Regions from separate parts of the Promicromonospora sp. NPDC019610 genome, predicted to be linked through region 3. Evidence: predicted binding sites of a transcription regulator. Region 3 holds the regulator's gene; each other region holds the start of a gene.
What was found. Region 3 encodes LexA, which represses DNA repair genes until DNA is damaged. Its sites were predicted from a motif close to TCGAACANNTGTTCGA; they were not measured.
Positions count from the first base shown of each region.

Region 1: the regulator LexA is predicted to act here: its motif matches at 1,902-1,917, upstream of ACH45N_RS10950 (SAV_6107 family HEPN domain-containing protein).
Region 2: the regulator LexA is predicted to act here: its motif matches at 7,138-7,153, upstream of ACH45N_RS20995 (DUF222 domain-containing protein).

Region 1 covers NZ_JBIRXX010000001.1:2,452,798-2,462,260, forward strand. Annotated here, with positions in the region: gene ACH45N_RS10935 (proteasome assembly chaperone family protein) at 1-91, shown strand, start outside; gene ACH45N_RS10940 (cold-shock protein) at 507-710, shown strand; gene ACH45N_RS10945 (spermidine synthase) at 821-1,861, opposite strand; gene ACH45N_RS10950 (SAV_6107 family HEPN domain-containing protein) at 1,962-2,429, shown strand; gene ACH45N_RS10955 (DNA polymerase IV) at 2,489-3,730, shown strand; gene ACH45N_RS10960 (DUF3040 domain-containing protein) at 3,837-4,262, shown strand; gene ACH45N_RS10965 (transglutaminaseTgpA domain-containing protein) at 4,407-6,698, opposite strand; gene ACH45N_RS10970 (DUF58 domain-containing protein) at 6,695-8,008, opposite strand; gene ACH45N_RS10975 (AAA family ATPase) at 8,029-9,078, opposite strand.
Region 2 covers NZ_JBIRXX010000002.1:2,084,378-2,093,840, forward strand. Annotated here, with positions in the region: gene ACH45N_RS20965 (SulP family inorganic anion transporter) at 1-1,358, shown strand, start outside; partial or broken gene ACH45N_RS20970 (S-ribosylhomocysteine lyase) at 1,401-1,850, shown strand; gene mtnN (5'-methylthioadenosine/S-adenosylhomocysteine nucleosidase) at 2,039-2,755, shown strand; gene ACH45N_RS20980 (LysR family transcriptional regulator) at 2,724-3,797, opposite strand; gene ACH45N_RS20985 (aspartate aminotransferase family protein) at 3,910-5,202, shown strand; gene ACH45N_RS20990 (bifunctional 3'-5' exonuclease/DNA polymerase) at 5,231-7,036, opposite strand; gene ACH45N_RS20995 (DUF222 domain-containing protein) at 7,209-8,825, shown strand; gene ACH45N_RS21000 (hypothetical protein) at 8,903-9,463, opposite strand, start outside.
Region 3 covers NZ_JBIRXX010000001.1:2,339,947-2,349,409, reverse strand. Annotated here, with positions in the region: gene ACH45N_RS10465 (MFS transporter) at 1-1,323, shown strand, start outside; gene ACH45N_RS10460 (serine hydrolase domain-containing protein) at 1,501-2,613, shown strand; gene ACH45N_RS10455 (MerR family transcriptional regulator) at 2,724-3,509, shown strand; gene ACH45N_RS10450 (DUF5302 domain-containing protein) at 3,653-3,880, opposite strand; gene nrdR (transcriptional regulator NrdR) at 4,008-4,490, opposite strand; gene ACH45N_RS10440 (LysM peptidoglycan-binding domain-containing protein) at 4,653-5,144, opposite strand; gene lexA (transcriptional repressor LexA) at 5,336-6,151, shown strand; gene ACH45N_RS10430 (L-lactate dehydrogenase) at 6,224-7,213, opposite strand; gene ACH45N_RS10425 (ATP-dependent DNA helicase) at 7,223-9,298, opposite strand; gene ACH45N_RS10420 (carbohydrate ABC transporter permease) at 9,423-9,463, opposite strand, start outside.

The sequences.
Region 1 (9,463 bases), 110 kb from region 3:
GAGCCTGCTCGCCGAGACCACGCCGATCCCGAGCGCGGAGGAGCTGGGCGCGGAGTTCGAGCGGTTCCTCGCCCAGCAGAACGGCGACTGAGCCGGCGGTTCGGGCGCAGAAGGTAGAGCCTGAGCCTCCGGCCCGCCAGGTCGGCAGTCTCCCTGACCCCGGTCCGCCGGGTCGGCACTCTGCATCGAGGTCGGCACAGGCCTGTGCCGACCTCGATGCAGACTGCCGACCTCCCAGCCAGTGCCCAGGAGCGTGCCGACTTCGGCGCCCGAAAACAGGCGCTGAGCTGGGTTTGCAGGTAACTCTGCGGCCCGGTGTGTCATAGCTGCGGCAGAAATGTGCGTGTTCCGTGGCACATTTGAGTGGTCCATGCCACACTGGCGCACGTTGCAGTGACGTACCAAGGCCACGTCCGCCGTGTCGTGAGCAAGTCGGGAAAGCATTGCGGCACGGGGGCGGGCAACGGGCTCGCCGTCGGATCCCGGACGGAAGGTCGAAGGACAGCATGGCGCAGGGTTCTGTGAAGTGGTTCAACGCGGAGAAGGGGTACGGGTTCATCGCCCAGGACGGCGGCGGCGCCGACGTCTTCGTGCACTACTCCGCAATCCAGTCCAACGGGTACCGGTCTCTCGAGGAGGCCCAGCGGGTCGAGTTCGAGATCACGCAGGGTCCCAAGGGTCCGCAGGCGGAAGCAGTCGTGCCGCTCTGACGTAACTCGTGAGAAGGCCGTCCTCCCTCCGGGGAGGGCGGCCTTCTTCGCGCGCCCGGGCGGCGTGTCAGACGTACGGGGTGGTGCGACGTGTCAGACGTACGGGGTGGTCAGGAAGCCGGCGTCGCCAGCGGGGCCGCCGTGCCGGCGAACGCCGCCGCGTCGTCGCCGGCCAGGAGGGTGGCGGGCACCGCCAGGGTGCGCAGGGCGCGCCCCAGGCGGGCGTCCCGCAGGTCCGGGAGCTCGAGGACGTCGCGGGTCCCCTGGGGGCCCTGTGCGGCGTCCTGGGCGCCCTCGTGCGCGCCCTCCGCCCCGACGGCGTCCCGGGTGCTGTTGCGGCTGTCCTCGGGGCTGCCGTCCTGGCTGTCCGGCCGGACGTCGTCCTGCGGCGGGTCCGCGGGCAGCGCGCGGACGGCCGCGAGGACCAGGTTGCCGTACCGGCGCCCCTTGAGGATCGCGGGTTCGGCGACCGCGGCGAGCCGGCCCTGTACCGCGGCATCCGGCCCGAAGGCCTCCGCGAGGCTCGCGACCTCGCGGCGCGCGGTGGTCAGCGGCGGCCGGTCGGCGCAGTTCACCAGGAGGACGCCGCCGGGGCGCAGCACGCGGTGCGCCTCGGCCGCGAACCCCGTGCCCACGAGGTGCGCGGGCGTGCGGTCGCCCGCGAACACGTCGCGGACCACCACGTCGTAGGAGGCGTCGCGGGCGGAGGCCAGGGCGCGTCCCGCGTCGTCGGCGCGCAGGCGCAGCAGGGGCGAGCGCGGCAGGGCGAACCACTCGCGCACGAGCTCCAGGAGGCGGGGGTCGAGGTCGACGCCGAGCTGGCGGGAGCCGGGCCGCTCGTGCTCCACGTGCCGCGCGAAGGCGCTGCCGGCGGCCCCGAGGTGCAGCACCCGCAGCGGCCCGGGCGGCAGGAGTGCCACGAACGCGGCCATCTGCTGCATGTACTCGAAGTCGAGAAAACCGGGGTCGGCGAGGTCGAGGCTGGAGCTCGGTACGCCGTTGACGTGCAGCGTCACCCGCTGAGGGAAGTCGGGGTCGCGCACCACCTCGGCGGTACCGGTGCTGATCGGCACGGGGCCGACGGGCAGCTCGGCGGGGAATGTCAGTGGTGCGGAGGAGGATGGGCGGCGTCGGGCGGAGCGGCGGGCCATGAGCACAGTGTCTCCCGGGCCGGCGGTGCGCTTGACAGGATAGAACGTATGTTCGATAGTGTCGCACAAGGGGTTCGATCGGAGGTTCGAGATGGGCACCATGCAGTCTCAGAGCGGGCGGGACGTGGTCTCGGCACGCATGCTCGTGCCACGCGCCGTCCCGCCGGGTGTCACCGCACTGCTGCGCAAGGCGGACGCGGAGCTCGCCGAGGCCGCGCGTGCGGCCGACCCGGGCGACCGGTTCGTGCACGCGCACCTCGCGGCCATCCGCTCGGCCGCGGCCGTGGTGGCATTGCGGGGCCGCCCGTCGGCGCGCTCCGGCGCGCGGACGGTGTGGGACATGCTCGCGCACGCCGAACCGGACCTCGCGGCCTGGTCGGGCTACTTCGCGTCCGGCGCGCCCCTGCGGGCCGCCGTGGACGCCGGGCGCCCGGAGCAGGTGGAGCCCGCGCGGGCGGACGAGCTGCTGGCGTGCGCAGAGGACTTCCGGGACGAGGTGGCGATGCTCGTGGACCCGGAGACCGGGTTCGCGACGCAGCGCCTGTCCCTGGTGCCCGAGGCGTCCTGACCGGCGCCGGCAGGAGCCGGCAGACAAGCACTGGGCAAGTACGGGAACGGAGCACGTTCGTGAGCAAGGGGCCGCGGTCAGCGGCGGCGAGGCGGGACTGGGGGTCGGACGAGTCCGGCTGCTCGGTGCTGCACCTGGACATGGACGCGTTCTTCGCGTCCTGCGAGCTGGCGCGGCGGCCGGAGCTGCGTGGCCTGCCGGTCATCGTCGGCGCGCAGGAGCGCGGCGTCGTGCTGGCCGCGACCTACGAGGCGCGCGCCTTCGGCGTCCGGTCCGCGATGCCGATGACGCGGGCGCGCCTGCTGTGCCCGCAGGCCGTCGTGGTCCGGCCCGACCACGAGCTGTACCGCGACGTCTCCCGCTCGGTCATGGGCCTGCTGCAGGAGGTCACGCCGCTCGTGGAGCAGATCAGCGTGGACGAGGCCTTCCTGGACGTCAGCGGGGCCCGGCGGCGCCTCGGCCCGCCCACGATGATCGGCGCCGAGCTGCGCCGCCGCATCGAGGCCGAGCACGGCGTGACGGCCTCGGTGGGCATCGCCCGGAACAAGTTCGTGGCCAAGCTGGCCTCCACGCACGCCAAGCCGGACGGCCTGATGCTCGTCCCCGTGGACGCCACCGTCGACTTCCTGCACACGCTGCCCGTCGGCGCCCTGTGGGGCGTGGGGGAGAAGACCGAGAAGTCGCTCGCCGCGTGGGGGATCACCACCGTGGCGGAGCTGGCCCGCACGGACCTGCCGAGCCTGCAGGCGGCCGTCGGCCGGGTCAGCGGCGCGCACCTGCACGACCTCTCCTGGGGTCGCGACCCGCGCCCCGTCGTCCCCGAGCAGCGCGAGCACAGCATCGGCGCCGAGACCACCTTCGGCACCGACCAGGACGACGCCGACGCGGTGAACCGCCGGGTGCTGGAGCTGTCCGACCGAGTGGCGGCGCGGCTGCGGCACCAGGGCGTGCTGGCGCGCACGGTGTCGGTGAAGGTGCGCTCCAGCGACTTCGCGACGTTCACCCGGTCGCGGACGCTGGACGGGCCCACGGACGTCGCGCGGGACATCTACCTCGTGGCGCGCGAGCTCGTGGCGGCGGTCGATCTGGGGGGTCTCCCGGTGCGGCTGGTCGGCGTGCGGGGTGAAAACCTTCGGGAACGGGACGGGTCCACCCAGCAGCCGACGCTCGAAGAAGCGGTCGATCCACGCTCCGGAGCGCAGCGTGAGGCCGAGCTCGCGCTCGACGCGGTGCGTGAGAAGTTCGGGAAAACGGCGATCGACCTGGGTGTACACCGCAAGAACGGCACGCATCTTTACTGATCTGCCCCTATAGTCATGGGTATGCCCGGGATGTCGACTACCAACGACGGCCGGGTCGTCCTATCCTGGAAGGGACACTGTTCCTTTGCGAGATCCGGGGGTCTCGATGCCTCTGTCCGAGTACGAGCAGCGGGTGCTGGAGCAGATGGAGCGTGCTCTGACGTCAGACGACCCGCGGCTGGCGAACACGCTCCAGTCCACAGGCCGTGGTAACGCGCTCCGTTATGTGCTGTCCGGGGCCGGCGTAGTCGTCGGCCTGCTTCTTCTTGTCGTCGGTGCAGCGACGTCGCGTACGTGGCTCGGGGCCATCGGCTTCGTGCTGATGTTCGCGGGTGTGGTCTTCGCGTTCCTCGGACCGCGCAAGAAGCAGCAGGAGGGTCCGGTCGGCGTCGTCGGCGAAGACGGCACCGTCCAGCCCTCGAACGGGGGAGCACGCAAGGCCCGCAAGCGGCAGGGTGGTGGTGGTCGTTCCGGCTTCCTCGCCCGCCTCGAAGAGCGCTGGGAGAACCGGCGCAACCAGGGTGGTCGCTAGCCGGCCAACCGTTCCCGGTGGTCCTGACCGGACGACCGCACATGACAGGAGCCGGGCCCCGAGGGGCCCGGCTCCTGTCTTTCTCCCCGTTGAGTGCTGGCTATTTGCGACTCTCAAGCCGTGAGAGCCGCAAATAGCCAGCACTCAACGGGGGCGGGTGAGGGCCTCCGTGAGCTCCGCCGTGACCGTGGCCGTAAGCTCCTCGAGCTCGGCGGCCGTCGGGGGCGTCGAGTCGCGGGCGTAGCGCTCGTCCTCGGCGGCGTCGGCCAGGGCGGTGAGCCGTTCGGCGACGTCGTCGGGCAGGGGTGTGCCCGTCCTGGCGCGCACCTGGTCGGCGATGACCTCCGGCGCGCGGCGCAGCGTGACCGACGGGCCGAGCCGCACCTCCCGCTCGGCGAGCAGCGCCAGCACACGGGCCCAGGCCCGCTCGGGATCGAGCTCCTCGACCTCCGTCCGACGGCGCAGCAGCAGCCACGCGGCGCCCCCGAGCACCCCGAGGGCGACGATGACCGCGACCACCCAGGCCCAGCCGGGCAGGGTCTGGTCGGACACCTGGCTGCCGGACGACGCGTCGTCCGTGGCGCCCGCCTCGGACTGCTCCGGCCGCTGGGTCGGCTGCTGCGGGGGCACCTCGTTGGCGCGCGACGGCGTGGGCGACGCGCTGGGCGCCGTGCCCGTGCCGGGGTTCGCGTACGAGGGCAGCGGGCCGGTCTGGACCTGCGGCGTCGGCTCGAAGCGGACCCAGCCGACGGACGGGAAGTAGATCTCCGGCCAGGCGTGCGAGTCCTGGCCGGTGACCCGGTAGCTGCCGTCACCGTCAGGCCGGCCGGGCAGCCAGCCGACGCCGATCCGCGCCGGGATGTCGAGGCTGCGGGCCATCACCATCATCGAGAGGGCGTACTGCGTGCAGTACCCCTCCTTGTTCTGCAGGAAGTCCCAGACGGTGTCCGACGAGCCGCGGTAGTCGGCGTCCGGGTTGTACACGAACCCGGCGCCCGAGCGCAGGTGGTTCTGCAGCGCGACCGCCGCGTCGAACCGGGTGGGCGCGTCGCCGGCGATCTCCTGGGCGTAGGCGGCGATGTCGTCCCGGTGCTCGGTGTCCGGCACCTCCGTGTAGCCGGCCGACCGGGGGTCGCCCGCCGTCGGCGTGGCCCGCAGCAGCTCGGGGGTGAGCCCGCGGTCGGCGATCTCGACGGTGTACGGCGCTCCCTGCTGGGTACCCTCGCCGCTGCGCACCTCGTCCCGCAGCGGGTCGTAGGCCCAGTCACCCTCGACGTCGACGGTGCGGGGCTCGAGCGGCAGCGGCAGCTCCGCGCCGTCGAGCTGCCCGATCCGCAGGTTCATCCGGCGGAGCTCGCCCTCGGAGCCCTCGCCGGGCGGCGCGAGCACCGTCGACGGGTCGAACTCGGTCAGGCCGCCGGTGGGCACGTTCCGGTTGGTCTGGACGCCGTCGAAGGCGGTCAGGGTCATGACGCGCAGGGGGCCGGCGGGCTCGCCGTCGGCCATCGTGTACGTCAGCACGGTGTTGGAGGAGCGGGCGCTCAGCGGCTGGCGCATGTCCAGCTCGGAGGACAGCTCCACCGTGTCCGAGGGCGTGGAGATGAGCTGGTTCCACGTCCCGGCCAGCGCCGGGAGGGCCGCCATGCCGGTCGCGACGCCGAGCGAGGTGGCGGCGACCGCCACCGACGTCAGGGCCGTGATCCCGGAGCGGAACCGCTGCGCCCGGCGCACCGCCGCGGAGTCGGCGTCACTGCGCCGGCCCGGGGTCAGCCCCACGGGGTCGACGGTCAGCAGCAGGAGCATCGCGGTGACGCTGATGACGAAGACCGGCCACTGCACGTCCCCGATGAGCGTCAGCGACGGTGTCCACAGGAGCAGCAGCGGCACCCCGGCGAAGCCCGGCATGCGGGCGCCGGCGAGGGAGTCCACGACGAGCAGCACCAGCAGGGTGCCGCCGACGGCGACCATGCTGATGGCCGGGCCGGGGTCCACGGGAGCGACCTGCGTGCTCATCAGCTCGGTGGCCTGGCGGAACCGTTCGAGGGCCTGCTCCACGGAGTCGGGCCCCACGAAGGGCTCGAACCGCTGGCCCGGCCCGCCGTAGCGCGCCAGGACGAACCAGACGGCGACGAGGAGACCCGCCGTCGTCGCGAAGAACGAGGCGCTGCCGGCCGCGCGGTCGGCAGCCCGGTCCGCGCTGGGCCCCTGGCCCGCCGCCCGGCGGGCGGCGGCCCGGTCGACGGCGTTGCGCAGCAGCAGGTACCGCACCACGCAGGTGGTGGCGGAGACCAGGACGACGCCGGTGGTGCCGGCCGTGAGCCAGGGCCCGGGGTCGATGACGAGCGTGAGCGCGTGCATGGACGCGATCACGGCGATCGCGACGAGCACGCCGGACGCGACGGTGCGGACCAGCGGGCCGCGGTGTGCGGGGATCACGGCGCACGCTCCGCGAGCAGGGCCCAGGCGCGTTCCGGGTCGGTGCGGGCCTCGCAGGTGCTGACGTGCCAGCCGGAGGCGCGCAGCTCGGCTGCCGTCTGGTCCAGCTCGTGCTGGAACCCGGCGCCGCGCGGCGCCACCAGCAGCCCCCAGCAGGTGCCCTCGGCGCCGAGCGCGGCGAGGTCGTGTCGCGCGTCAGGCCCCTGCGGGCCGAGCACCGCCACGACGATCTCGCCCGGGGCGCGGGCGAGCCGGAGCGCCCGCGCGGTGGTGCTCGTCGCGTGCTGCCCCTCCGACGCGCCGCGGTGCCCCCGGATGTCGACGCAGGCGTCCAGGAGGGCGGACCGGCTGGCGCGGGTGATGGCGAAGCGGACGCCGTCCACGCTGGGCGCCACGCTGGTGGTCACCAGGCGGGACGGGTGGCCGGCGTCGAGGAACGACGTGGCGATCGACGCGGCGAGCTCGACGGCCCACTCGCCGTCGTCCACCGCTGCCGGACGACGCAGGCTCCCGGACTCCTGCCAGTGGGGCAGCAGCGAGCGGTCGAGCAGGACGGTCACGGGGCGCACCCCGGCGCTCTCGTCGGCGCGGACCATGAGCTGGCCGCGGCGTGCCGCGCTCGCCCAGTGCACACGGCGCGGGTCGTCGCCCGCGACGTACTCCCGCAGCACGGAATCGTCGCTGGACTGCAGGCGCGCGCCCGTGGCGGAGTGGTCGACGTCGCCCACCGACCGGGTGCGCACGGCAAGCTCGACGGTGCGGGGCCACACCGGGACGTGCGTGGCGGCCCCGAGGGGCTGGGTGGCGCGGACCAGGCCGAACACGTCGGTGCGGGTGGTCAGCAGCGGACCGAGCGACCAGCGCCCGCGCCGCATCGGCGTGAGCGAGTAGTGCACGGTGATGCGGTCGGCCCGCGCGGAGACCCGGGCGCGGATGCCCTGGTGCCCGGCGAGCTCGTGCGCCGCCTGCTCGGACAGGCGCAGGCGGGACAGCCGCTCGTACGCCGCGCCCGAGGCCTGGTGCGCGGCGACCAGGAGGCTCACGTCCGCCGTCCGGTCGCGCACCACGGGGTTGGGCGCCACGGACCGCGTCACGTGCAGGGCGCCCCGGCCCGACTCCAGCCGCTGGGTGCCGATCACCAGCCAGGCCACGGCCACGGCGATGAGCGCCGCGGCGCCGAGGCCGACCAGGTCGGGCAGGGTGAGGACCAGCCCGAGCGGGATCAGCACACCGCCCACGCAGGCCGCCCCGATGCCGCGGGGGGTGAGCCGGACCCGGCTGATCCGTGCGAGCGTGTCACGCCACTTCATGACCGTGCCGCCCCGGCCGCTCAGAACTGGCGCCGGTCGGCGGGCTCGAGCGCCGGCACCGGGGTGCGCTGCACGATCTCGTCGACGAGCGTCTCGGGGGTCACACCACCGAGGCGCGCCTCGGTGGTGAGGATGAGGCGGTGGGCCAGCACGGGCCGGGCGAGCCGCTGGATGTCGTCGGGCAGCACGTGGTCGCGGCCCGCCATGGCGGCGATGGCCTTGGCGGCGCGCAGGAGCTGGAGCGAGGCGCGCGGCGAGGCGCCCAGCCGCAGGCCCGGGTGCTCGCGCGTGGCGCCGACGAGCCCGACGACGTACCGCTTGACCGAGGGTGACGCGTACAGCGACCGCACGAGCTGCGCGAACCGCAGCAGCGTGTGCCCGTCGGTCACGGCCTCCAGGTGCGCCAGCGGCGTGCTGGCCTCCTGCCGGTCGAGCATGAGCATCTCGGCGTCGATGTCCGGGTAGCCCACGGTGATGCGGGCCATGAAGCGGTCGCGCTGCGCCTCGGGCAGCGGGTAGGTGCCCTCCATCTCCACCGGGTTCTGGGTGGCGACCACGAGGAACGGCCGGGGGAGCTGGTGGGTGGTGCCGTCGACGGTGGTCTGGCCCTCCTCCATGCACTCCAGCAGCGCGGACTGGGTCTTGGGCGAGGCGCGGTTGATCTCGTCGCCGATCACGATGTTGCTGAACACCGGCCCCGGCCGGAACTCGAACTCGTGGCTGCCGGTGCGGAAGATGTTGACGCCCGTGAGGTCGCTCGGCAGCAGGTCCGGCGTGAACTGGATGCGGCCCACGTGGCAGTCGATGCTGCGCGCGACGGCCTTGGCGAGGGTGGTCTTGCCGACGCCGGGGACGTCCTCGACGAGCAGGTGGCCCTCGGCCAGCAGGACGGCGAGGGTGATGTCGGCCAGGCCGGGCCGGCCCGTCACCACGGACTCCACGGCGCCCCGGACGCGGGCCATGGTCTCCACGAGCTCGTCGAGCGCGGCGGGTCCGGGCGCTCCCTGTGGAGCGGGTGCTCCGCCGAACCGAGGATCCGTGAGGCCGGACGTGGCGCGTTCCGTGTGCACTGGGGGACCTCCATCGGGCCGGGAGTCAGGCCGGTTTCTCGCGCGTGTACGCGCTCTTCGGAAGCCGGGGCGACTGTCGCTCGCCCGGCTGGACCAGCCTAGTGGAGATGTAAAGCACTCTGTTGTGTGCATCACGCGGTCTTCACACATCCCAGAGCTTGTTTCGCCCTGGTGAAACGACGTCTCGCCCGGCGAGGGACCCGCACGAGACCGCGGACCGGAGGCGCCTACCGGGACATTCCACGCCACGCCGGGCATGAATTTACTCCACCTGCTCTTTACCTCTTTGACCTGCGCATTGAGGGCCGGTGGGCAGTTCTCCCCAGGGTTTTTCCGAGTGTGGTGGTGGAAAGTGGAGTAGCGTGGAGTATGCGGGAGCGGAAGG
Region 2 (9,463 bases), on a different contig from region 3:
GGCCCGTCGTCGAGGGCTTCACGCTCGGCATCGCCGCGATCATCTTCCTGCAGCAGGTGCCGGCCGCCGTCGGCATCGCCGCCGAGACCGGCCACAACACGCTGGTCACGGCGGTACGGTCGGTCGGCACCGCGATCGGGTCCGGCAGCCCGGCCGACGGCGGGCTGCCCACCTGGGTCTGGACGCTCGGGGTCGTGGGCGTGGTCGCCGCCGTCATGCTCCTGCTGCCGCGTGTGGCCGGCGCCCTGCCTGCGTCGCTGGTCGCCGTCGCGCTCGTGACACTGCTGGCGGGGCTGTTCGACGCACCCGTGCCGCGCATCGGCGCGCTGCCCGGCTCCCTGCCCGTCCCCGTGCTGCCCGACGCGACCCCGGACGCCGTCCGCGACCTCGTGGGCGCGGCCGTCGCCGTCGCGGCGCTGGCCGCGATCGAGTCGCTGCTGTCCGCCCGGGTGGCGGCCACGATGAGCGGCGCCCAGGGCCGGACGGCGACCTACCACCCCGACCGGGAGCTCGTCGGGCAGGGGTTCGCGTCACTGGCCAGCGGCGTGTTCGGCGGCATCCCCGCGACGGGCGCCATCGCGCGCACGGCGGTCAACGTGCGCTCCGGGGCGCGCACCCGCCTGGCCGCCGTCGTCCACGCCCTCGTGATCCTCGCCGTCATCTACCTGGCCACCGGGCCCGTGGGGCACATCCCCCTCGCCGCGCTCGCCGGCGTGCTCATGGTCACGTCGTTCCGGATGATCGGCGCCTCGACCATCCGGTCCGTGCTCACCTCCACCTGGCCCGACGCGCTGACGTTCGTGGTCACCGCCGTGATCACCGTGGCCTTCGACCTCATCGACGCCGTCCAGATCGGCCTGCTCGTCGCCGCGTTCTTCGCGCTGAAGGCCGTGGCGGGTGCCGCGGCGGTGCACCGCGAGCCCCTGCCCGGTGTCGCGCACGAGGGTGACGAGCGCATCGCGCTGTTCCGGTTGGAGGGCGCCATGTTCTTCGGCGCGTCCGACCGGATACTGAGCGAGGTCACGGCGATCACGCACGGCGAGCGCGCCGGGCCGGGCGGGGCCGGCGGACCTGAGGACGAGCCCTGCCTGCGCGAGCCCGTCGACGTGGTGATCCTGTGGCTCTCCCACCTGCAGCTCGTGGACGCCACCGGGGCGCGGGCCCTGGCCGATCTCGTGCTGGAGCTCGAACAGCGGGACGTGACCGTGCTGGTCAAGGGGATCCAGCCGCAGCACCGCAAGCTCCTGGAGGCAGTGGGTCTGAACCGGATGCTGGCGCACGAGAGCCACCTGTTCACCGATCTGCCCGCCGCGGTCGAGCACGCGAGGGCACATGTACCGGCGCCGCTGACGGCATAGGCTCGGACCGTGACCGAGTCAGCATCCTCCCCAGCGCCCCGTATGAACGTCGAGTCCTTCAACCTCGACCACCGCGCCGTCGCCGCGCCCTACGTGCGCCTCGCGGACCGCAAGCAGCTCCCGCACGGCGACGTCATCGTCAAGTACGACGTGCGCTTCACCCAGCCCAACGTCGCGCACCTCGAGATGCCCACGGTGCACTCCCTGGAGCACCTGTTCGCGGAGCACTCGCGCAACCACTCCGACGCCGTCCTGGACTTCTCCCCCATGGGCTGCCAGACCGGCTTCTACCTGATGCTGCAGGGCGAGCCCGAGTACGACGACGTGCTCGCGCTGATCGACGCGACCCTGCACGACATCGTGGCGGCCAGCGAGGTGCCCGCCGCGAACGAGGTGCAGTGCGGTTGGGGCGCGAACCACACCCTCAGCGGTGCGCAGGAGGCGGCGTCCGCCTTCCTGTCGGCGCGCGGCGTCTGGTCGCAGGTCTACGCGGAGGGCGCGCCGGGCGAGGCCTCGGCCGCCGACGCCGCCGCCCGGGACGCCGCGGCTCGCGAGGCCGCGGCGCGGGACGCGGCGAACGGCGTGCTGCGCCCCGGGGCGCCACTGCCCGGCACTCCGCTGCCGGGTTCGCCGCTGCCGGGCGCGCCGGTGTCGCCGGAGCAGACCGGCGGGGCCAACCGTTGAGCGACGCGCCTGTCGCCCCGGTCGCCGTCGTGCTCGTCGCGATGGACGACGAGGCAGCGCCGTTCCTGTCCCTCGCGTCCGACGTCGGGGAGCCCGAGCGGGTCGGCTTCGCCGAGCAGCGCCCGATCACACTGGCCGGCCGGCCCGTCGTGCTGGTCCGCACCGGCATCGGCTTCGTCAACGCGACGGCCGCCGGCACGGGCGCGATCCTCCGGTACGGCGCGGGCGTGCCGCTGATCAGTGCGGGCAGCGCCGGCGGCCTCGCCAAGGACGTCGCCGTGGGCGACGTCGTGCTGGGCGCCCGCATCGTGAACGCGGACGCCGACGCCCGCGCCTTCGGCTATGTGCTCGGCCAGGTGCCGGGCATGCCGGAGGCGTACGACGCCGCCCCCACGCTCGCCGACGCCGTGCGCCGGGCCGCGGCCACGGTCGACGACCAGGTGCGCGAGGGCAGCATCGGGTCCGGCGAGAAGTTCGTGACCAGCGACCTGGCACAGCAGCTCCGCGCCGACTTCCCCGACGTGCTCGCCGTCGACATGGAGTCGGCCGCGCTGGCCCAGCTCTGCCACAACTTCGGCGTGGACTTCGTGTCGGTACGGGCCGTCTCCGACCTGTGCGCCCCCGACGGCACCGAGTTCCGCACCCACGTGGACGACGCCGCGCACCGGTCCGCCGAGGTGGTCACGGCCGCGATCGGGCTGCTGGGCGGCTGACTACGGCGGCGGCGGCGCCGGGCGTGGCAGCGTCGGTCTGGCGGCCGACTGCGTCGGTCTTGCCGGCGGCGCCGGGCGTGGCCGCGTCGGTCTCGCGGGCCGCGGCGTGGAGCTGCGCCACCGCGTGGGCGATGAGCGCGGCCCGCCGCCGGTCGTGGCGGGCGTGCACCACGATGCGCCGCGCGACCGCCGGCCGGACCACGGGCCGGGCGACCAGACCCTCGGGCAGGTCGGTGACCGCGAGGAGCGGCAGGACCGTCACGCCGACCCCCGCGAGCACCAGTCGGAGCGCTGCCCGGTGGTCGTCGAGCCGGGCGGCGTAGCGCGGTGTGAACCCGGCGGCGCTGCACGCGGTCAGGACGATCTGCCCGATCGGGCTGTCGTAGATGTCGTAGTCGATCCAGGGCTCGCCGGCGAGGTCCCGGAGGCTGATCTCGGAGCGGACCCCGAGGTCGACGTCGGGGCCAGACCCGGGGCCGGACCCAGGGCTGGACCCGGGGCCGGCGGCGAGCGGGTGGTCGGCCGGGAGCACGGCGACGAAGCCCTCGACGGTGAGCTCGTGCCGCCGGTATCCGTCGAGGTGCACCTCGGCCCCGCCGGCGGGTTCGGTCCGGACGTCGAGGTCCGGCCGCCGTCGTCCGCGCCCGTCGACGGGCTCGTTCAGGCTGATCTCGACGGTGAGGTTGGGCTGGAGCTCGCGAACGCCCCGCACGACGGTCGGCATCCACTGCTCGGCGGCCGAGGCGAAGCAGGCGACGGCGAGGTGCTGGCCCTGACCGCTGCGGAGGTCCGCCACGACCCGTTCGAGCAGACCGAAATCGGCCAGGAGCACCTGGGCCTGGTCGGCCAGGTGCCGCGCGTCGTCGGTGGCGACGATGCCACGCCCCCGCTTCTCGAACAGGACCAGCCCCGTCTCGCGCGCCAACGCGGTCATGTGCTGGCTGATCGTCGCGGGCGAGTAGCTGAGGTTCCGGGCCGCCTGGTTGATGGAGCCGGCCGCGAGGACCGCCCGCAGGATCTCGAGCCGCCGGGGGTTGAGCATGACGCGACTGTACGGGGATAGCGAACGGTCGCGCGGTTTTGTTTGCTTGTCCTGATCCTTTCGTGCGATCGAGGATGGCCTTCGGCTCACCACGACAAGGACGGCGATCGACATGACGTTCCAGGACGAGGCGGACCGCCTCCTGATCCGCTACGGCCCCAGCTTCAGCCCGCGGCTGATCGAGCGCGCCGCCGGCTCGTACGTCTACGACAGCGACGGCACGCCGATCCTCGACTTCACGTCGGGCCAGATGAGCTCGATCCTGGGGCACGCGCACCCGGACATCGTCGCGACGGTGTCGTCGTCGGTCGCCTCGCTGGACCACCTGTTCAGCGGCATGCTCAGCGCGCCGGTGCTGGGGCTGGCCGACCGGCTGACCGGGACGCTGCCCGCCGGCCTCGACAAGGCGATGCTGCTGAGCACGGGCGCGGAGTCCAACGAGGCCGCGATCAAGATGGCCAAGCTGTACACGGGCCGCTACGAGATCGTCTCGTTCGACCGCTCGTGGCACGGCATGACGCAGGGTGCGGCGTCCGCGACCTTCTCGGCGGGGCGCCGCGGCTACGGTCCGCCGACGCCCGGGAACCTCGCCCTGCCCACCCCGAACGCCTACCGCTCGCCGTTCCGTTCGGCCGACGGGTCGTACGACTGGGAGGCCGAGCTCGCGTACGGCTTCGCCCTGGTCGACCAGCAGTCCGCCGGCAGCCTCGCCGCGTGCGTCGTCGAACCCATCCTGTCGTCCGGCGGGATCATCGACCTGCCGCCCGGGTACCTGCGCCGGCTCAAGGAGCTGTGTGACGAGCGCGGGATGCTGCTCGTCCTGGACGAGGCGCAGACCGGCCTGGGCCGCACCGGGACGATGTACGCGTTCGAGCGCGACGGCGTCACGCCCGACATCCTGACCCTGTCGAAGACGCTCGGCGCAGGGCTGCCGGTGGCCGCCGTCATCACGAGCGCCGAGATCGAGCAGGTCTGCTACGACCGCGGGTTCCTCTTCTACACGACGCACGTCTCGGACCCGCTGGCGGCGGCCGTGGGGCTCACCGTGCTCGACGTCATCGAGCGCGAGGGACTCGTCGAGCGGACCGCGCGTCTGGGCGAACAGCTCACCGGGCGGCTGCTCGCGCTCCGCGACGCCTACGACGTGGTCGGCGACGTCCGCGGCCGCGGGCTGCTGCAGGGTGTGGAGCTGGTCCGCGACAAGGTGACCAAGGCCCCCGCCGACGCGCTGGGCAGCGCCGTGACCGCGGCCTGCCTGGACCGGGGACTGCACATGAACATCGTGCAGCTGCCAGGGATGGGCGGCATCTTCCGGATCGCGCCGCCGCTGACGATCAGCGAGGACGACCTGCACGGCGGCGTGGACATCCTGGAGGCGTCGCTGAAGGCGGTGCTGGACCGGTAGAACTGGACCGGTAGCGGCGAGCCGGCGGTCAGCCCTTGGCGTCCGCGTAGCTCTCGGTCACGGCGACGCTGAGCGGGAAGTCGACGGGAAAGTCGCCGAACAACAGCCGGCCGGCCTCGTCGGCGGCGTCCCGCACCTCCTGTGCGACGACGTCGGCGAGCGCCGCCGGGGCGTGCACCACGATCTCGTCGTGCAGGAAGAACACCAGGTGCGGCCTGCGGTCGAACGGTGCCGGGGCGAGCCCGGGGACGCCGTCGGACGTGTCCTCCCCGAGCGCCCAGAGCCGACGCCGGATGGACGCGATCCAGCACAGCGCCCACTCCGCCGCGGTGCCCTGCACCACGAAGTTCCGGGTGAACCGGCCCCAGGACCGGGTCTGGCTGCGGGCCCGCGACTGGGCGTCGGCGCCGGCGTCCTCGTCGAACGCGGAGCCCTGCACCGCGGCCCACGACTCGCCAGGCAGGGGCGAGCTGCGGCCGAGGCGCGTGGTGACCACCTCACCACGCTCCCCCGCCCGGGCCGCGCGTTCGACCAGGTCGATGGCCTGCGGGAACGCGCGCGCCAGCCGGGGCAGCACCTGGGCGCTGACGCCGGTCGTGCCGCCGTACATGGCGCCGAGCATCCCCACCTTGGCGTGCTCGCGGGAGTCGACGGCGCCGGTGGCGACGATCCCCGCGTACATGTCGGTGCTCGCGCCGTCCTTGGTGCGGCCGGCGGCGGCCATGCGCTCGTCGCGGGCCAGGGCGGCCAGGACGCGCGGTTCGAGCTGCGCGGCGTCGGCCACGACAAAGGTCCAGCCGGGGTCGGAGACCACCGCGCGCCGCACGTTGTGCGGGAGCTGGAGCGCGCCGCCACCCGTACTGGCCCAGCGGCCGGTGACGACGCCGCCCACGACGTACTCCATCCGGAACCGCCCGTCGGGCGCCCAGGTGTCGAGCCAGTTCCAGCCGTTCGCGGTGTAGAGGCGGTAGAGGCTCTTGTACTCCAGGAGCGGCGCGATCACGGGGTGGTCGAGCTTCTCCAGCTCCCACTTGCGCAGGCTGCGCGAGCCCACACCCGCGTACTCCATGGCGCGCAGCAGGTCCTGGTGGGAGTCGGGGTTGAGCGTGGGCGGGGCGTCCAGCGCGGCCCGGATCTGCTGGGCCAGGGCCTCCAGCTTCGCGGGCCGTGCCCCCGGCCGAGGCCGCGGGCCGAGCGCCTCGGTGAGGATCTCGTCGTGGATGTCGCCCCGCCACGGGAGGCCGGCGTGATGCATCTCGGCGGCGGCCAGCGCGCCCGCGGACTCCGCCGCGAGCAGGAGTCGGAGCCGTCCGGGGTCGGTGCTGTCCTTGACCGCGCGGAGCTGGGCGGCCAGCTCCGTGACGGGGTCGAGCGGGTCGTCTTCTGCAGCACCTCCTGCAACGCTGGCCAGGATGGTGACGGAGGGTTTGCTCTCGCCGAGGTCGAAGAGCGCCTCGGCGCCGGGGTGCCGGTCGGGCCGGACCAGCGCGGCCGCCGTCGGACCGCCCGGTGGCGGGATCGGGGTGAGCCGGTCCCAGGCCGTAGGACCGGCCTCGGCGAGCGCCGTGTGCGCCGAGAGCGCTGAGGCGCGGAGCACGGCGTGCGCGAGCCGGAGGTCGTGCGCGCGGTCGACCCGGACCCCCTCGGCGAGAAGGGCGGGGTACCAGCCGTTGGTGTCGTCCCAGGTCCAGCGGACGCGAGCCGTCTCGCCGGCGGCCACCTCCTGGGCCAGGGCGGGCGTCTCGACAGCCCGCAGCTCTCCCTCGGGCACGCCCGTGTCGGACACCGGCCGCAGGCCGATGCCGGAGCCGTCCCGCGAGACCACCGTGTGCATGGGCCCAGTCTGCCGTGCGCCACTGACACTCGGCGGACGGGACAGCCCGCAGCATGAGGCGGTCCATGAGTTGTCCACAGATCTTAAATCTGCCTAGAAGCACGTACGGATGTTCTATATCGTCGATGCATCGCCGGTACGAGGCCGAGCGCCGGATCGAGGGGGTGGACCGATGGTGCTGACACAACCGAGCGCGACCACCGCAGGGGCACGCTCGCTCGAGGAGATCCTCACGGACCTCCAGGACGTGACACGAGAGCTGATCGGCGCCGCAGGCCCGACAGCACTGGACGGGGCTGCCCTGGGCGGTGCAACCGGGATCGGCGTGCGCCTCACCGCTGCGTCGCCGCTGCTGCGCGCGGTGTGCTCGCAGCTCGACATCCTCCGGATGACCTGGCTGCCTCGCATCGAGGCGGACGGCATGTGGGCACTCGACGGTTCGCGGACGTTCCGCACCTGGCTCGCCCGCCGGGAGAAGGTGACCATGCGCACCGCGAGTCGGGAGGCGCTCACCGGCGAACGTCTGCTCGAACACCTTCCGGCCACGCTCGCCGCCGCTCTGACCGGGCGGCTCGGGATGGACCAGGTGCGCGCGATGGTCGACGTCGGCCCGACGTCGGACGACCGGCGCAAGGCACTGGCCAGCCCGGTCGACCCGGGACGGGTGAGCGTCACGCCTCGGGGCGGGACGGAGACCGTCACGACGCCGGGCGACGGGACGACGAACCAACCGGACGCACCCGAGCACCCCGAGGAGGCTGAGACGGCGACCGACGGTGCCGGCGGCTCCGGGCGCGCGGCCCTGTCCCCGACCGGAGAGGAGCTGCTCCTGGATCTTGCCGACCAGCACGGCCCGCTCGTGTTCCGCCGGTTCGTCGACCGATTCGCCCGCGTCGCCGATCCTGAGTCCGACGAGCGGGGATACAAGCAGGCGACGGAGCGCGAACACCTCGACGTGGCCAAGACCTTCGGCGGCTACCACGTCAACGGGTTCCTCACCGATGAGCACGGCGAGGCGCTGCGGGCCGCGATGGACTCGGTGATGGGAGCGCCGACACCGGGCGACGAGCGCACACCCGCACAGCGTCGCGCCCAGGCACTGGCCGACCTCGCCCGCACCGTGCTCGACAACGGCCTCTCCGGAACCGGTGCGGCCGTGCGACCACACGTCACCGTGACGGTGTCGTGGACGGAGCTCGCCCGCCTGACCGGGCAGTTCTCCAGCCAGGTCTCCGGCCAGGTCTCCGGCCAGTCCGGCGATCGGCTCCTCGGTCAGCCTTCCCCGTCCGCCGGGCACACCATCCAGGAGCCGACCGGCCTGACCGACGTCACCGCGGCACCCGCCCGGTTCGGGATCTCCGCGTCGCTGGTCCCGACCGCCACGCTGCGCCGTCTGCTGTGCGACTCCGCCGTGACCCGGGTGGTCTTCGGGGCGGACAGCCAGGTGCTCGACGTCGGACGAGCGCAGCGCACCGTCACCGGACAGATGCGCCGCGCTGTGATCGCCCGCGACAGACACTGTGTCTACGTCGACTGCACCCAGCCGCCCGCTCGGTGCGAGGTCCACCACGCCGAACGCCACTGGGCCGACGGCGGCGACACCAGTGCACGCAACGCCGCACTGTTGTGCTGGCATCACCACGACCTGGTCGACACCACCGGCATCACCATGCGCTGGACGGGGAATCCCGGCGGCGCCCGCCACTCCGGCTGGACCCTGGTCAACCGGCACTGCACGGAGATCACGCCGACGGCCAGCCCGCACCGAGCGATGAGGGAACGGAGATGAAACAGCCCGAACCGTGCGCACGGGCGCGTACCGCTGCGCTGCCCCGGCCGCCGTGTCGGCCGGGGCGGGCAGGTCGGTCAGCCCGCGACGTCCGCCACGGCGCGGGCCCGGCCCACGACGAAGGCGGCGTGGAGCACCGCGGGCGGCGTCAGGTCGCCGACCAGCAGGCCCTGGGCCGTCCGCTCCAGCGTCGCGAGCCCGAGGTCCCGGGCCAGGACACGCGCCTGCTCGACGTCGGACCGCTGCCGCACCGTGAGCACCGGCCGGCCGGTGGCCGCCGCCGCGAGCAGGACGTCGCCCAGCAGCAGCGTCACGCGGCGTACCGGGGGCGGCGCTGCCGTCGGCGGTCGGACAGCCTTCGCCGAGGACGCCTGGGCCTTGAGCTTGCGGATCCGCTTGCGCCAGAAGTCCCAGTAGCTGTTCTCGAGCGACCAGGCCGGCGTGATCGTGGGACTGACCAGGCGGATCGCGCCCTTGTCACGCACGAACAGGCCGACCGGCTCGTCCCGCTCCTCGCGGCGCTCGATCGTCACCGCGACCAGCCTGGCCCGCACCGACAACAGGGTCTGGACCGCCTGTTCCCCCGCGGCCGGCAGGCGCAACTGCCGGGTGTCGCCGTCGGAGGTGACGACGGAGAG
Region 3 (9,463 bases):
CCCTGGTGGGTGGTCGTCGGCGCGGGGACGGCCAACGCCGTCGGCCCCCAGATGTACATGGCCACCACCGGTGTCTTCGTCCTGCCGATCGTCGAGGACACCGGCTTCAGCCGGACGACGGTGACCGGGGCGTACTCGGTCGCCGCGGTCGGCATGGTCATCGGGCTGATCATCGCCAGCCGGCTCGTCGACCGCTACGCCGCCCGGTACGTCCTCGTCCCCGCGTTCGTGCTGTTCGCCGCCTCGATGGCCACCATCGGCCTGACGCCGCCCGTCGAGGCCCTCTACTTCGTCCCGTGCTTCTTCGTCGGGTTCTTCGGGAGCGGGACGGCGGTCCCCGCGACCCGCGCCGTCGTGAGCTGGTTCGACAACAACCGTGCGCTCGCCGTCGGCATCGTGACGGGCATCATCGGCCTCGGCGCCGCCCTCGGCCCGGTGCTGGCCGGGGCGCTCATCGAGCGCGTCGGCTGGCGCCAGACCTACGGCTACCTGGCACTGATCGCGGCGCTCGTGTCCGTCACGATGGTCACGCTGTTCGTGCGCGGCCGAGCCGAGCGGCACGTGCGCGGCCGGCTCGTCCAGGAGACCCACGTCGGGGACCGCGACGTCAGCCTCGAGCTCCCGGGCCTCACGTTCCGCGAGGCGCTGCGCACCCGGCAGTTCTGGAACATCGCCCTCGGGCTGGGCCTGGTCGGTGTCGTGGTGATCGGCCTGCAGGTGCACCTCGTGCCGATGATGACCGACCGTGGCCTGAGCCCTGACCAGGCGGCCCAGCTGCTCGTGGTCTTCGGTCTCGCCTCCCTGGTCGGGCGGGTCGTGGGTGGCCTGATCATCGACCGCGTCCACGGCTCGGTCGTCGGCCCGGTCGTCATGCTCGCACCCATCGCCGGCATGTTCTTCCTCCACCCGCCGTTCTCCACGGCCGCCGTCGCCGTCGCCTTCATCGGCATCGCGTTCGGCATCGAGGGCGACCTCCTGGCCCTGCTCATCACCCGGTACCTCGGCATGCGCAACTTCGGCCAGATCATCGGTCCGGTCCAGGCCATGTTCATCCTCGGCAGCGCGGTCGGTCCGCTGCTCCTCGGCGTGGGCTACGACCAGCTGGGCTCCTACGACCCGGTCATCCCGGTGCTGATGGGCGTGCTCGTCGTCGGCGCGATCCTCATCGCGACGCTGGGGCGCTACGTGTACCCGGCGGTGGACGGCTTCGACCGGCTCGCCGCCCGCGACGAGCTCGCGGCCGCCGAGGTACTGAGCAGCATCGCCGAGCAGGACGACGCCCCCGCGGCATCAGACCGACCACGTCCTCGGATCCGTGGCTGATCGGCCCGCACGACGGTGAAGTTGAGCCAGGTGCGGGCCACGTCGGCGTCGGCCAGGGGGTCGCCCCGTCGCACCGTGACGCACGTCACGATTGATCTTGACCCGGGGTCAAGGTGGACGGTTCTCGCATCGGCAGGACGCCGAAGAGAATCGAGCGCTTCGAAGGAGCGAACCACCATGACCACCACCGTTTCCAACCGGACCGCCGACCGTCTCCAGCGGGCAATCGAGGCGATCGTCGACCCCGGCATCATCGGGCTGTCGGTCCGCGTCAACGACGAGCAGGGCGAGTGGGTCGGCACCGCCGGGGCGGCGGAGCTCGGCGGGGACGTGAAGCCTCCTGCCGACGGTCACATCCGGATCGGCAGCAACACCAAGACCTTCACCGCGACCCTGGTGCTTCAGCTCGTGGCCGAGGACAGGATCGGCCTGGACGACGCGGTCGTGGACCACCTGCCTGAGTTCGGGATCGACCAGCGGATCACGGTGCGGATGCTGCTCCAGCAGACCAGCGGCCTGTTCAACTTCACCGGCGAGGTCTACGAGGACGGCTCGATGGTGTTCGGCATCCCCATCCCTTACGGCCCCCACGGCAAGGAGTGGCTGGACAACCGGTTCAAGACCTACCGGCCCCAGGAGCTGGTCGACCTCGCGTTGTCCAAGCCTGCGCGGTTCGAGCCCGGAGCAGGCTGGAGCTATTCCAACACCAACTACGTCCTGGCTCGCCTGCTCATCGAGAAGGTCACCGGCCGTACCGTCACCGAGGAGATGCAGCGGCTGATCCTGACCCCGCTCGGCATGTCGCACACCGTGGTCCCGGATGACGCGGAGATCGCCGAGCCGCACGCCCACGCCTACTACCGGTACGACGAGGACGGCGAGCCGCGCACGGTCGACATCACCCGCCAGAACCCCTCCTGGGTCTCCGCCGGCGGTGACATGATCTCGACCACCGAGGACCTGCACACGTTCATCGCCGCGCTCACCGGCGGCAAGCTCCTCCCGGACGAGCTGCGCGAGGAGATGTTCACCCCGCGTGCGACGGGCATCCCGAACATGGACTACGGGCTGGGGGTGTTCGTGCTGACCACGGACGACGGTGCCACCGTGATCTCCCACAACGGCGCCGCGGTGGGCCACGCGGCGCTCATGTACGCCACCCCCGACGGGGCGAAGACCCTGACCGCCGCGCTGAACTGCGTGGACGACGCGAACCTCACCGTCGCCGCGGCGTTCCAGGGCGCCCAGCAGCGCCTCCTCAACGAGGTATTCGGCAGCGGACCCGCGTAGACCAAGAGAACGCTCGCCGCGCCGAGCTCGCCGAGCCCGGCGCGGCCGGTCCCCGCACCTCGCAGCGGCACACGCGATCAGCGCTCCCGGACACTTGGCAGGATGAGCAGATGCACAACGGAGTCACGATCGGCCAGGCGGCCGCGTTCGTCGGCATCACGATCAAGACGGTGCGGCACTACCACAAGCTCGGCCTGGTCAGCGAACCCCGACGCGACAGCTCCGGATACCGGCGGTACGGATCGGACGACCTCCTCAGGCTGGTGCAGGTCCGGACCCTGGCCGCCGCCGGGGTACCGCTGGCCGAGATCGGCCCCCTGCTCGACGCCGACGCCGCGCTGTTCGCCTCCGCGCTCGTCCAGGTCGAACGACAGCTCGACCAACACATCGCGGAGCTGACCGCGCGACGCGCCATGCTGCGCCGCCTCGCCGACGGCGACCGGGCGCTGCTGCCCGACCGCGCCGTGGCCCTGCTGGAGCGGATGCTCGGCCTCGGATACTCCGAGGACGAGGTCGCGGCCACCAGGGAGGGCTGGGTACTGGCGCGAGCCCTGGTCCCCGAAGGCTTCGACGACTACCTCGCCCAGTTCGAGCACGCCCTGCAAGACACCCGGCTCATCGCCCTGACCAGGCGCATCGCCGAAGCCGCGACCGGGGAGGCGGACGACCCCCGCATCGACCGTCTCGCCGCCGATGCGGCAGACCACTACCTGGCCGACCCCGCACTGCTCAAGACCGTCACCAGCCTGCAGGCACGGACCGACACCGCGCCCCGGTACACGATGATCGCCCGCCACGGTGACAAGCCGACACCGGCCATGGCACGACTGTCCACGCTCTTCGAGTCCAGACTCCGCGCCGCCGGCGTCCGCATCCCGAGGTCCGACCCCCGTTGACCGCGAAGCGCACCCGTGGGCGTTCGAACTGTGTCATGAACCGTGCCATCGCGGGTCAGGTGTCCCTTCGTCGGGCGCCCCGCGACACGATGAAGGCCGCCGACCAGGTCTGATACCCGGTCGGCGGCCTCGGTCGAGCAGGCTCAGCCGGACTTGCGGCGGAACATCTTCTGCACGGGGCCGGTCGTCTCCGAACCGTGCACCGAGCCCGTGTTCACATCGCCTGCGGCGGTACGGCCGCGTGCGGCGTTCTTCCGGTCCAGCGCCTCCTTGAACCGCGCCTTCGCGTCCACGCTCGGCGCGGTCGCGGCCTTGGGCGCCTCAGCGTCCTGAGCCACCGCCTCCTCGGCACCAGGCTTCTCGTCCGTCACACCGATCACCTCCTCCTGTTTCGGGGGTCCCTCGATCGGGTCCGTCGTCGGGCCCAGCCTGCACCACCGCGCGCCACGGTGCCAATCGCTTTTCAGCCCCGGCTCGACGCGCGCCCCGCTCGGCCCGCTACGCCTGCGCGGCAGCCCGCTCCGCGGCACGCTCGGCGCGCTCCGCCCGCAGGGACGTGATGGCGCTCTCGAAGTCCTCGAGCGAGTCGAACGACTGGTAGACGCTCGCGAACCGGAGGTAGGCCACCTCGTCGAGCTCGCGCAGGGGGCCGAGGATCGCGAGGCCCACCTCGTACGCGTCGATCTCCGCGCTGCCGTTGCTCCGGAGGGTCTCCTCGACCCGCTGCGCCAGGATCGCCAGGTCGTCGTCGCTGACGGGGCGGCCCTGGCAGGCCTTGCGCACCCCGGCGGCGACCTTGTCGCGGCTGAACGGCTCGGTCGCGCCGGAACGCTTGACCACCGACAGGCTCGCCGTCTCGACGGTCGTGAACCGCCGGTTGCAGTTCGGGCACTGCCGCCTGCGCCGGATCGACAGGCCGTCGTCGGCGGTCCGCGAGTCCACCACGCGCGAGTCGGCGTGGCGACAGAACGGGCAGTGCATGCTGACTCCTGCGTGGTCGGCCACGGACCGGAGACATCCGGTCGCGCCCCGACCGTAAGCGGGCAAACCACCCCCATGCAACATCGCCGCAACATTTGACGGCGAATCGTGGCCTCCGTCCACTTCGTCGGGGCGTCCGGCCACTTTTCGAGGGCCTTCCGGTCAGTCCTTCGGGAGCAGGAGGAGCTCGCCGACCCGCACGGTGCCCGACGTCATCTCGTTGAGGTCCTGCAGGCGCGCGACCGCCTGCCGCACGTCCTCCCCGGGCTTCGCGATCTGCTCGGCGAAGCCCCAGAGCGTCTCCCCCGGCTGCACGGCGTGCACCCGGACCTCCGTGGGTTCGCCCGGCGAGCTCGCCACGGCGGTCGCTCCCCACGTGGCCATCGGGGCGACCACGAGCATCGCCAGCAGCACCAGCACGAAGCGGCCGCGCCGGGTGAGCCGCAGCCCGGCGAGACCGAGCCGGTCGGCGACCGTGCGCGGGCCGCGGGGCGTGTACGAGTGAGCGGGACGGGGCCGGGGCGGCGCGGGCACCCGGCCCGGGGTGTACGCCGGTCCCGGCCGATAGGCCCGGGCCGCGCCCGATCCGGACACCGTCGCATACGCCGGCCCGTACGCCGGGGTGTACTGCCGCAGCGGGATCACGTCCCCCATGGCCCCTCCTCGTAAGGTGACTCGAACTCTTGTCCGTCATACACACGTTCGTCGAACGCTCGTACCATTGTGTAGCACGGGACACCGTAGAAGTCGAGACGCGCTCGAACATTCGTTTGAGCCGAGCACATTTGTGATCTAGAGTGGGCAGCGCACAGGAGAACATTTGTCGGAACGGGAGGGGCACGGGCATGACGGGACGGGACGGGACCAGCGACACGAGAGCCGTCGACACGGCACTCTCGGGTGTCGCCACGTTGGACGCGCCGGGCGACGGGGCGGTCGCCGACGTGCACGCGATCTCGCCGGCAGACCGCCTCACCGAGCGGCAGCGCCTTGTGCTGGACACGATTCGGCAGTCGTTCGAGACGCGCGGATACCCGCCGTCGATGCGTGAGATCGGCGAGGCCGTCGGGCTGGCCAGCCCGTCGAGCGTCAAGCACCAGCTCCAGATGCTGGAGAAGAAGGGCTTCCTGCGCCGCGACCCCAACCGGCCGCGCGCCATGGAGCTCGTCGAGCCCCTGGCCGAGCAGGTCGAGAAGCCGACGCGCGGCGAGATCCACTGGCCCGAGCCGCGGCGCAGCGGCCAGGTCCACTGGGGCGGTTCGGTGCCGGACGACGCGAGCACCCCGCCGCCGTCGTACGTGCCGCTCGTCGGTCGCATCGCGGCCGGTGGCCCGATCCTCGCCGAGCAGGTCGTCGAGGACGTCTTCCCGCTCCCCCGCCAGCTCGTCGGTGACGGCGAGCTGTTCCTCCTCAAGGTCGCGGGCGACTCGATGGTCGACGCCGCGATCTGCGACGGGGACTGGGTCGTGGTGCGCCGCCAGAACGTGGCCGAGCAGGGCGAGATCGTCGCCGCCATGATCGACGGCGAGGCCACGGTCAAGACCTTCAAGCAGACCGACGGGCACGTGCTGCTGCTGCCGCAGAACCCGGCCTACGAGCCCATCCCGGGTGACGAGGCGCAGATCCTGGGTCGTGTCGTCGCGGTGCTGCGCAGCCTCTGAGGTCTCGACAGGCTTCGAGACGAGCACAGGCCCGACCACCGGCTCACGGTGGTCGGGCCTGTGCCGTTGCTGCTAGAACCCGAAACGCCGCTGCACCGCGCGCACGCTGTCGGCCGACGCGCGCAGCCCGGCCAGCTCGTCGTCCGACATCGGCACCTGCACGGTGCTCGTGACACCCCGCCGGTCCACGAGGGACGGCACCGACAGGCACACGTCGCTGATGCCGTGGTAGTCGTCCAGCAGCGAGGACACCGGCATGATCCGGCGCTCGTCCTTGAGCACCGCCTCGATGATGCGGGTCGCGGCCAGGCCCACGGCGTAGTTCGTGGCGCCCTTGCCCGCGATGATCCGGTAGGCCGAGTCGACCACCTCGCGGTGCACCTCCGCGCGCACCGCGGCGTCCAGGGGCGCGGCGCCGCCGACCGGCACCCAGTCGAGCAGCGGCACGCCGCCGATCGACGCGGAGCTCCACAGCGCGATCTCCGAGTCGCCGTGCTCGCCGGCGATGTAGGCGTGCACGTTCCCGACGGCGACCCCGCACCGTTCCGCGAGCACGACGCGGAGCCGCGACGAGTCGAGCACGGTGCCGCTGCCGAAGAGCCGCTCGCGCGGCAGCCCCGAGATCTTGAGCGCCGCGTAGGTCACCACGTCCACGGGGTTGGTCACCATGAGGTAGGTCGCGTCGGGCGCCACCTCGACCAGGCCCGGCAGGATGGTGCGCATCAGCCCGATCGTCGCCTCCGCGAGGTCGACGCGGCTCTGTCCCGGTTTCTGCTTGGCGCCCGCCGTGACCACTACGACGTCGGCCCCCTCGCACACCGCCGGGTCGTCCGAGCCGATCACGTGCGCCTGCGACGTGAACATCAGCCCGTGCTGCAGGTCGAGCACCTCGGCGTCGACCTTCTGCCGGTCGATGTCGAGCAGGGCGATGGTGCGGGCCGAGCCGCGAGTGAGCGCCGCGAAGGCGAGCGTCGATCCCACGGCCCCCGCACCCACCACGGCGATCTTGGTGGTGCGGGACCCGGCGGGCTGGGCTGCGGTGACGTCCGAAGGGGCTGCCATGCCCTCAGGCTATGTGTCGAGCCTGGCGAGCGCGGCGCGGACCAGCTTCGGGTCGGTGGTGGGCCAGAACCCGGGCATCGACCGGGTGAGGAACGACGCGTACCGCGCCGTCGCGAGCCGTGGGTCGAGGACCGCCACGACGCCCCGGTCGTCCATGCTGCGCACCAGGCGTCCCGCGCCCTGCGCGAGCAGGAGCGCCGCGTGCTGCGCCGAGACCGCCATGAACCCGTTGCCGCCCGCCTGCTCGACGGCGCGGGCGCGCGCCGCCTTGACCGGGTCGTCGGGGCGCGGGAACGGGATGCGGTCGATGAGCACGAGCTGGTTGGACGGCCCCGGCACGTCGACGCCCTGCCACAGGGACAGCGTGCCGAACAGGCACGTGGCAGGGTCCTCGGCGAACTCACGCACGAGGGTGGGGAGCTGGTCGTCACCCTGCGCCAGGATCGGGAAGTCCAGGCGCTCCCGCATCGCCTCCGCCGCGGCGTTCGCGGCGCGCCGCGACGAGAACAGCCCGAGCGTGCGGCCGCCGGCAGCGGTGATGAGCTCGGCGATCTCGTCGAGCTGCGCCTCCGTGGTCGGCTCGCGGCCGGGAGCGGGCAGGTGCCGCGCGATGTAGAGGATGCCCTGCTTGGGGTAGTCGAACGGGCTGCCGGCGTCGAGGCCCTGCCACGGCGGGGCGTCCGCTCCGTTGAGGCCGAGCGTGCCGGCGACGGCGTCGAAGGTGCCGCCCAGCGCCAGCGTCGCCGAGGTGAAGACCCCCGTCGACTCGCCCAGCAGGTGCGTGCGGATCAGGCCGGCCACGTGCAGCGGGGCGGCGTGCAGCCGCGTCACGTTGTCGCCGAACCCGCCCCAGCCGTTGTCCGGACGCGAGCACCACAGCACGTCCGCGGTCGTGTCCTGCGCCGCCATGCGCTCGGCCGTCTCGAAGAGCTGGAGCATGGCGCCCTGGGCCATCTTCAGTCCCGGGTCGGGCTGGCCGGCGTCCTTGCCCGGGGCGCCCTTGCCACCCTCGGGCTTGAGCGTGCTCAGCACCTCGCGCGCGGCATCGCGCACCGCGCCGACGGCCAGGCGCAGCTCGTCAGGCAGGCCGTTCGGGAACCGCTCGGCGGGCGCGGTGACCAGCAGGGTGCCGAGGCTCTGCGCCGCCGCGTCCAGGGTGTCGGTGTTGGTGCCCGCGTGCCGCCGGGCCAGCCGCGCCGCGCTCTCCACCGACGCCATGGACAGGTCCACGGTGGCCGACGACGTCACGCGGTCGGTGAGCTCGTGCGCCTCGTCGACCACCACGACGTCGTGCTCCGGCAGCACACCCGGGCTGCCCGTGGCCGCGATGCCGAGCATCGCGTGGTTGGTGACCACCACGTCCGCCTCGCGGGCGGCGGCCCGGGCCTTGTCCGGGAAGCACTCCGCGAGCATCGGGCACCTGCCGCCCAGGCACTCCATCGCCGTCACGGAGACCTGGCGCCAGGCCCGCTCCGGGACGCCGGGCACGAGGTCGTCCCGGTCGCCCGTCTCGGTCTCGCCCGCCCACTCGTGCAGGCGCCGGACGTGGTCGGCGAGCGAGGCGCCGTCGTCCCGCCTGCGGCTGCGGGCGGCGCCGCCGGCCGCCTCCTCGGTCTTGGGGTGGTCCTCGCCGCCGGGCAGGTCGAAGAGGGTGTTCTCGTCCTCCGGGTAGCCACCGCCCACCTTGTGCACGCACAGGTAGTTGTGCCAGCCCTTGAGCAGGGCGATGCGCGGCTCGCGCGGCAGCGCCGGCGCGACGGCCTTCGCGACCAGCGGCAGGTCGCGCGTGATGACCTGTCGCTGGAGGGCGAGCGTGGCGGTGGAGATGATGACCTTGGACTGCGCGGCCACGGCGTGCCGGACGGCGGGCACCAGGTAGCCGAGCGACTTGCCCGTACCCGTGCCCGCCTGCACCAGCAGGTGCTCGCCCTTGTCGATCGCCTCGCCGACCGCGACGGCCATCCGGTGCTGGCCCTCTCTGCGCCCGCCACCGAGCTGTCCGACGGCGAGGTCGAGCAGCTCCTCCACCTCGGGAATCTCGGCGGAATCGGTGCTTGCGGCGGGTGCGTCGGGAAGGCTGGTCACACGCTCGATCCTAGGCCGGACCACCGACATCCACCCTGCCTCGTCCACAGGTCCGGCCGGGGTCCGGACCTGGTCCGGGCCCCGGCCCGCGCACCCGCGAGGACGGGCCGGCCGGGGCCGCCGGCTACCCCTTGACAGCCCCGCCCAGCCCCGCCCCGCTGAGGA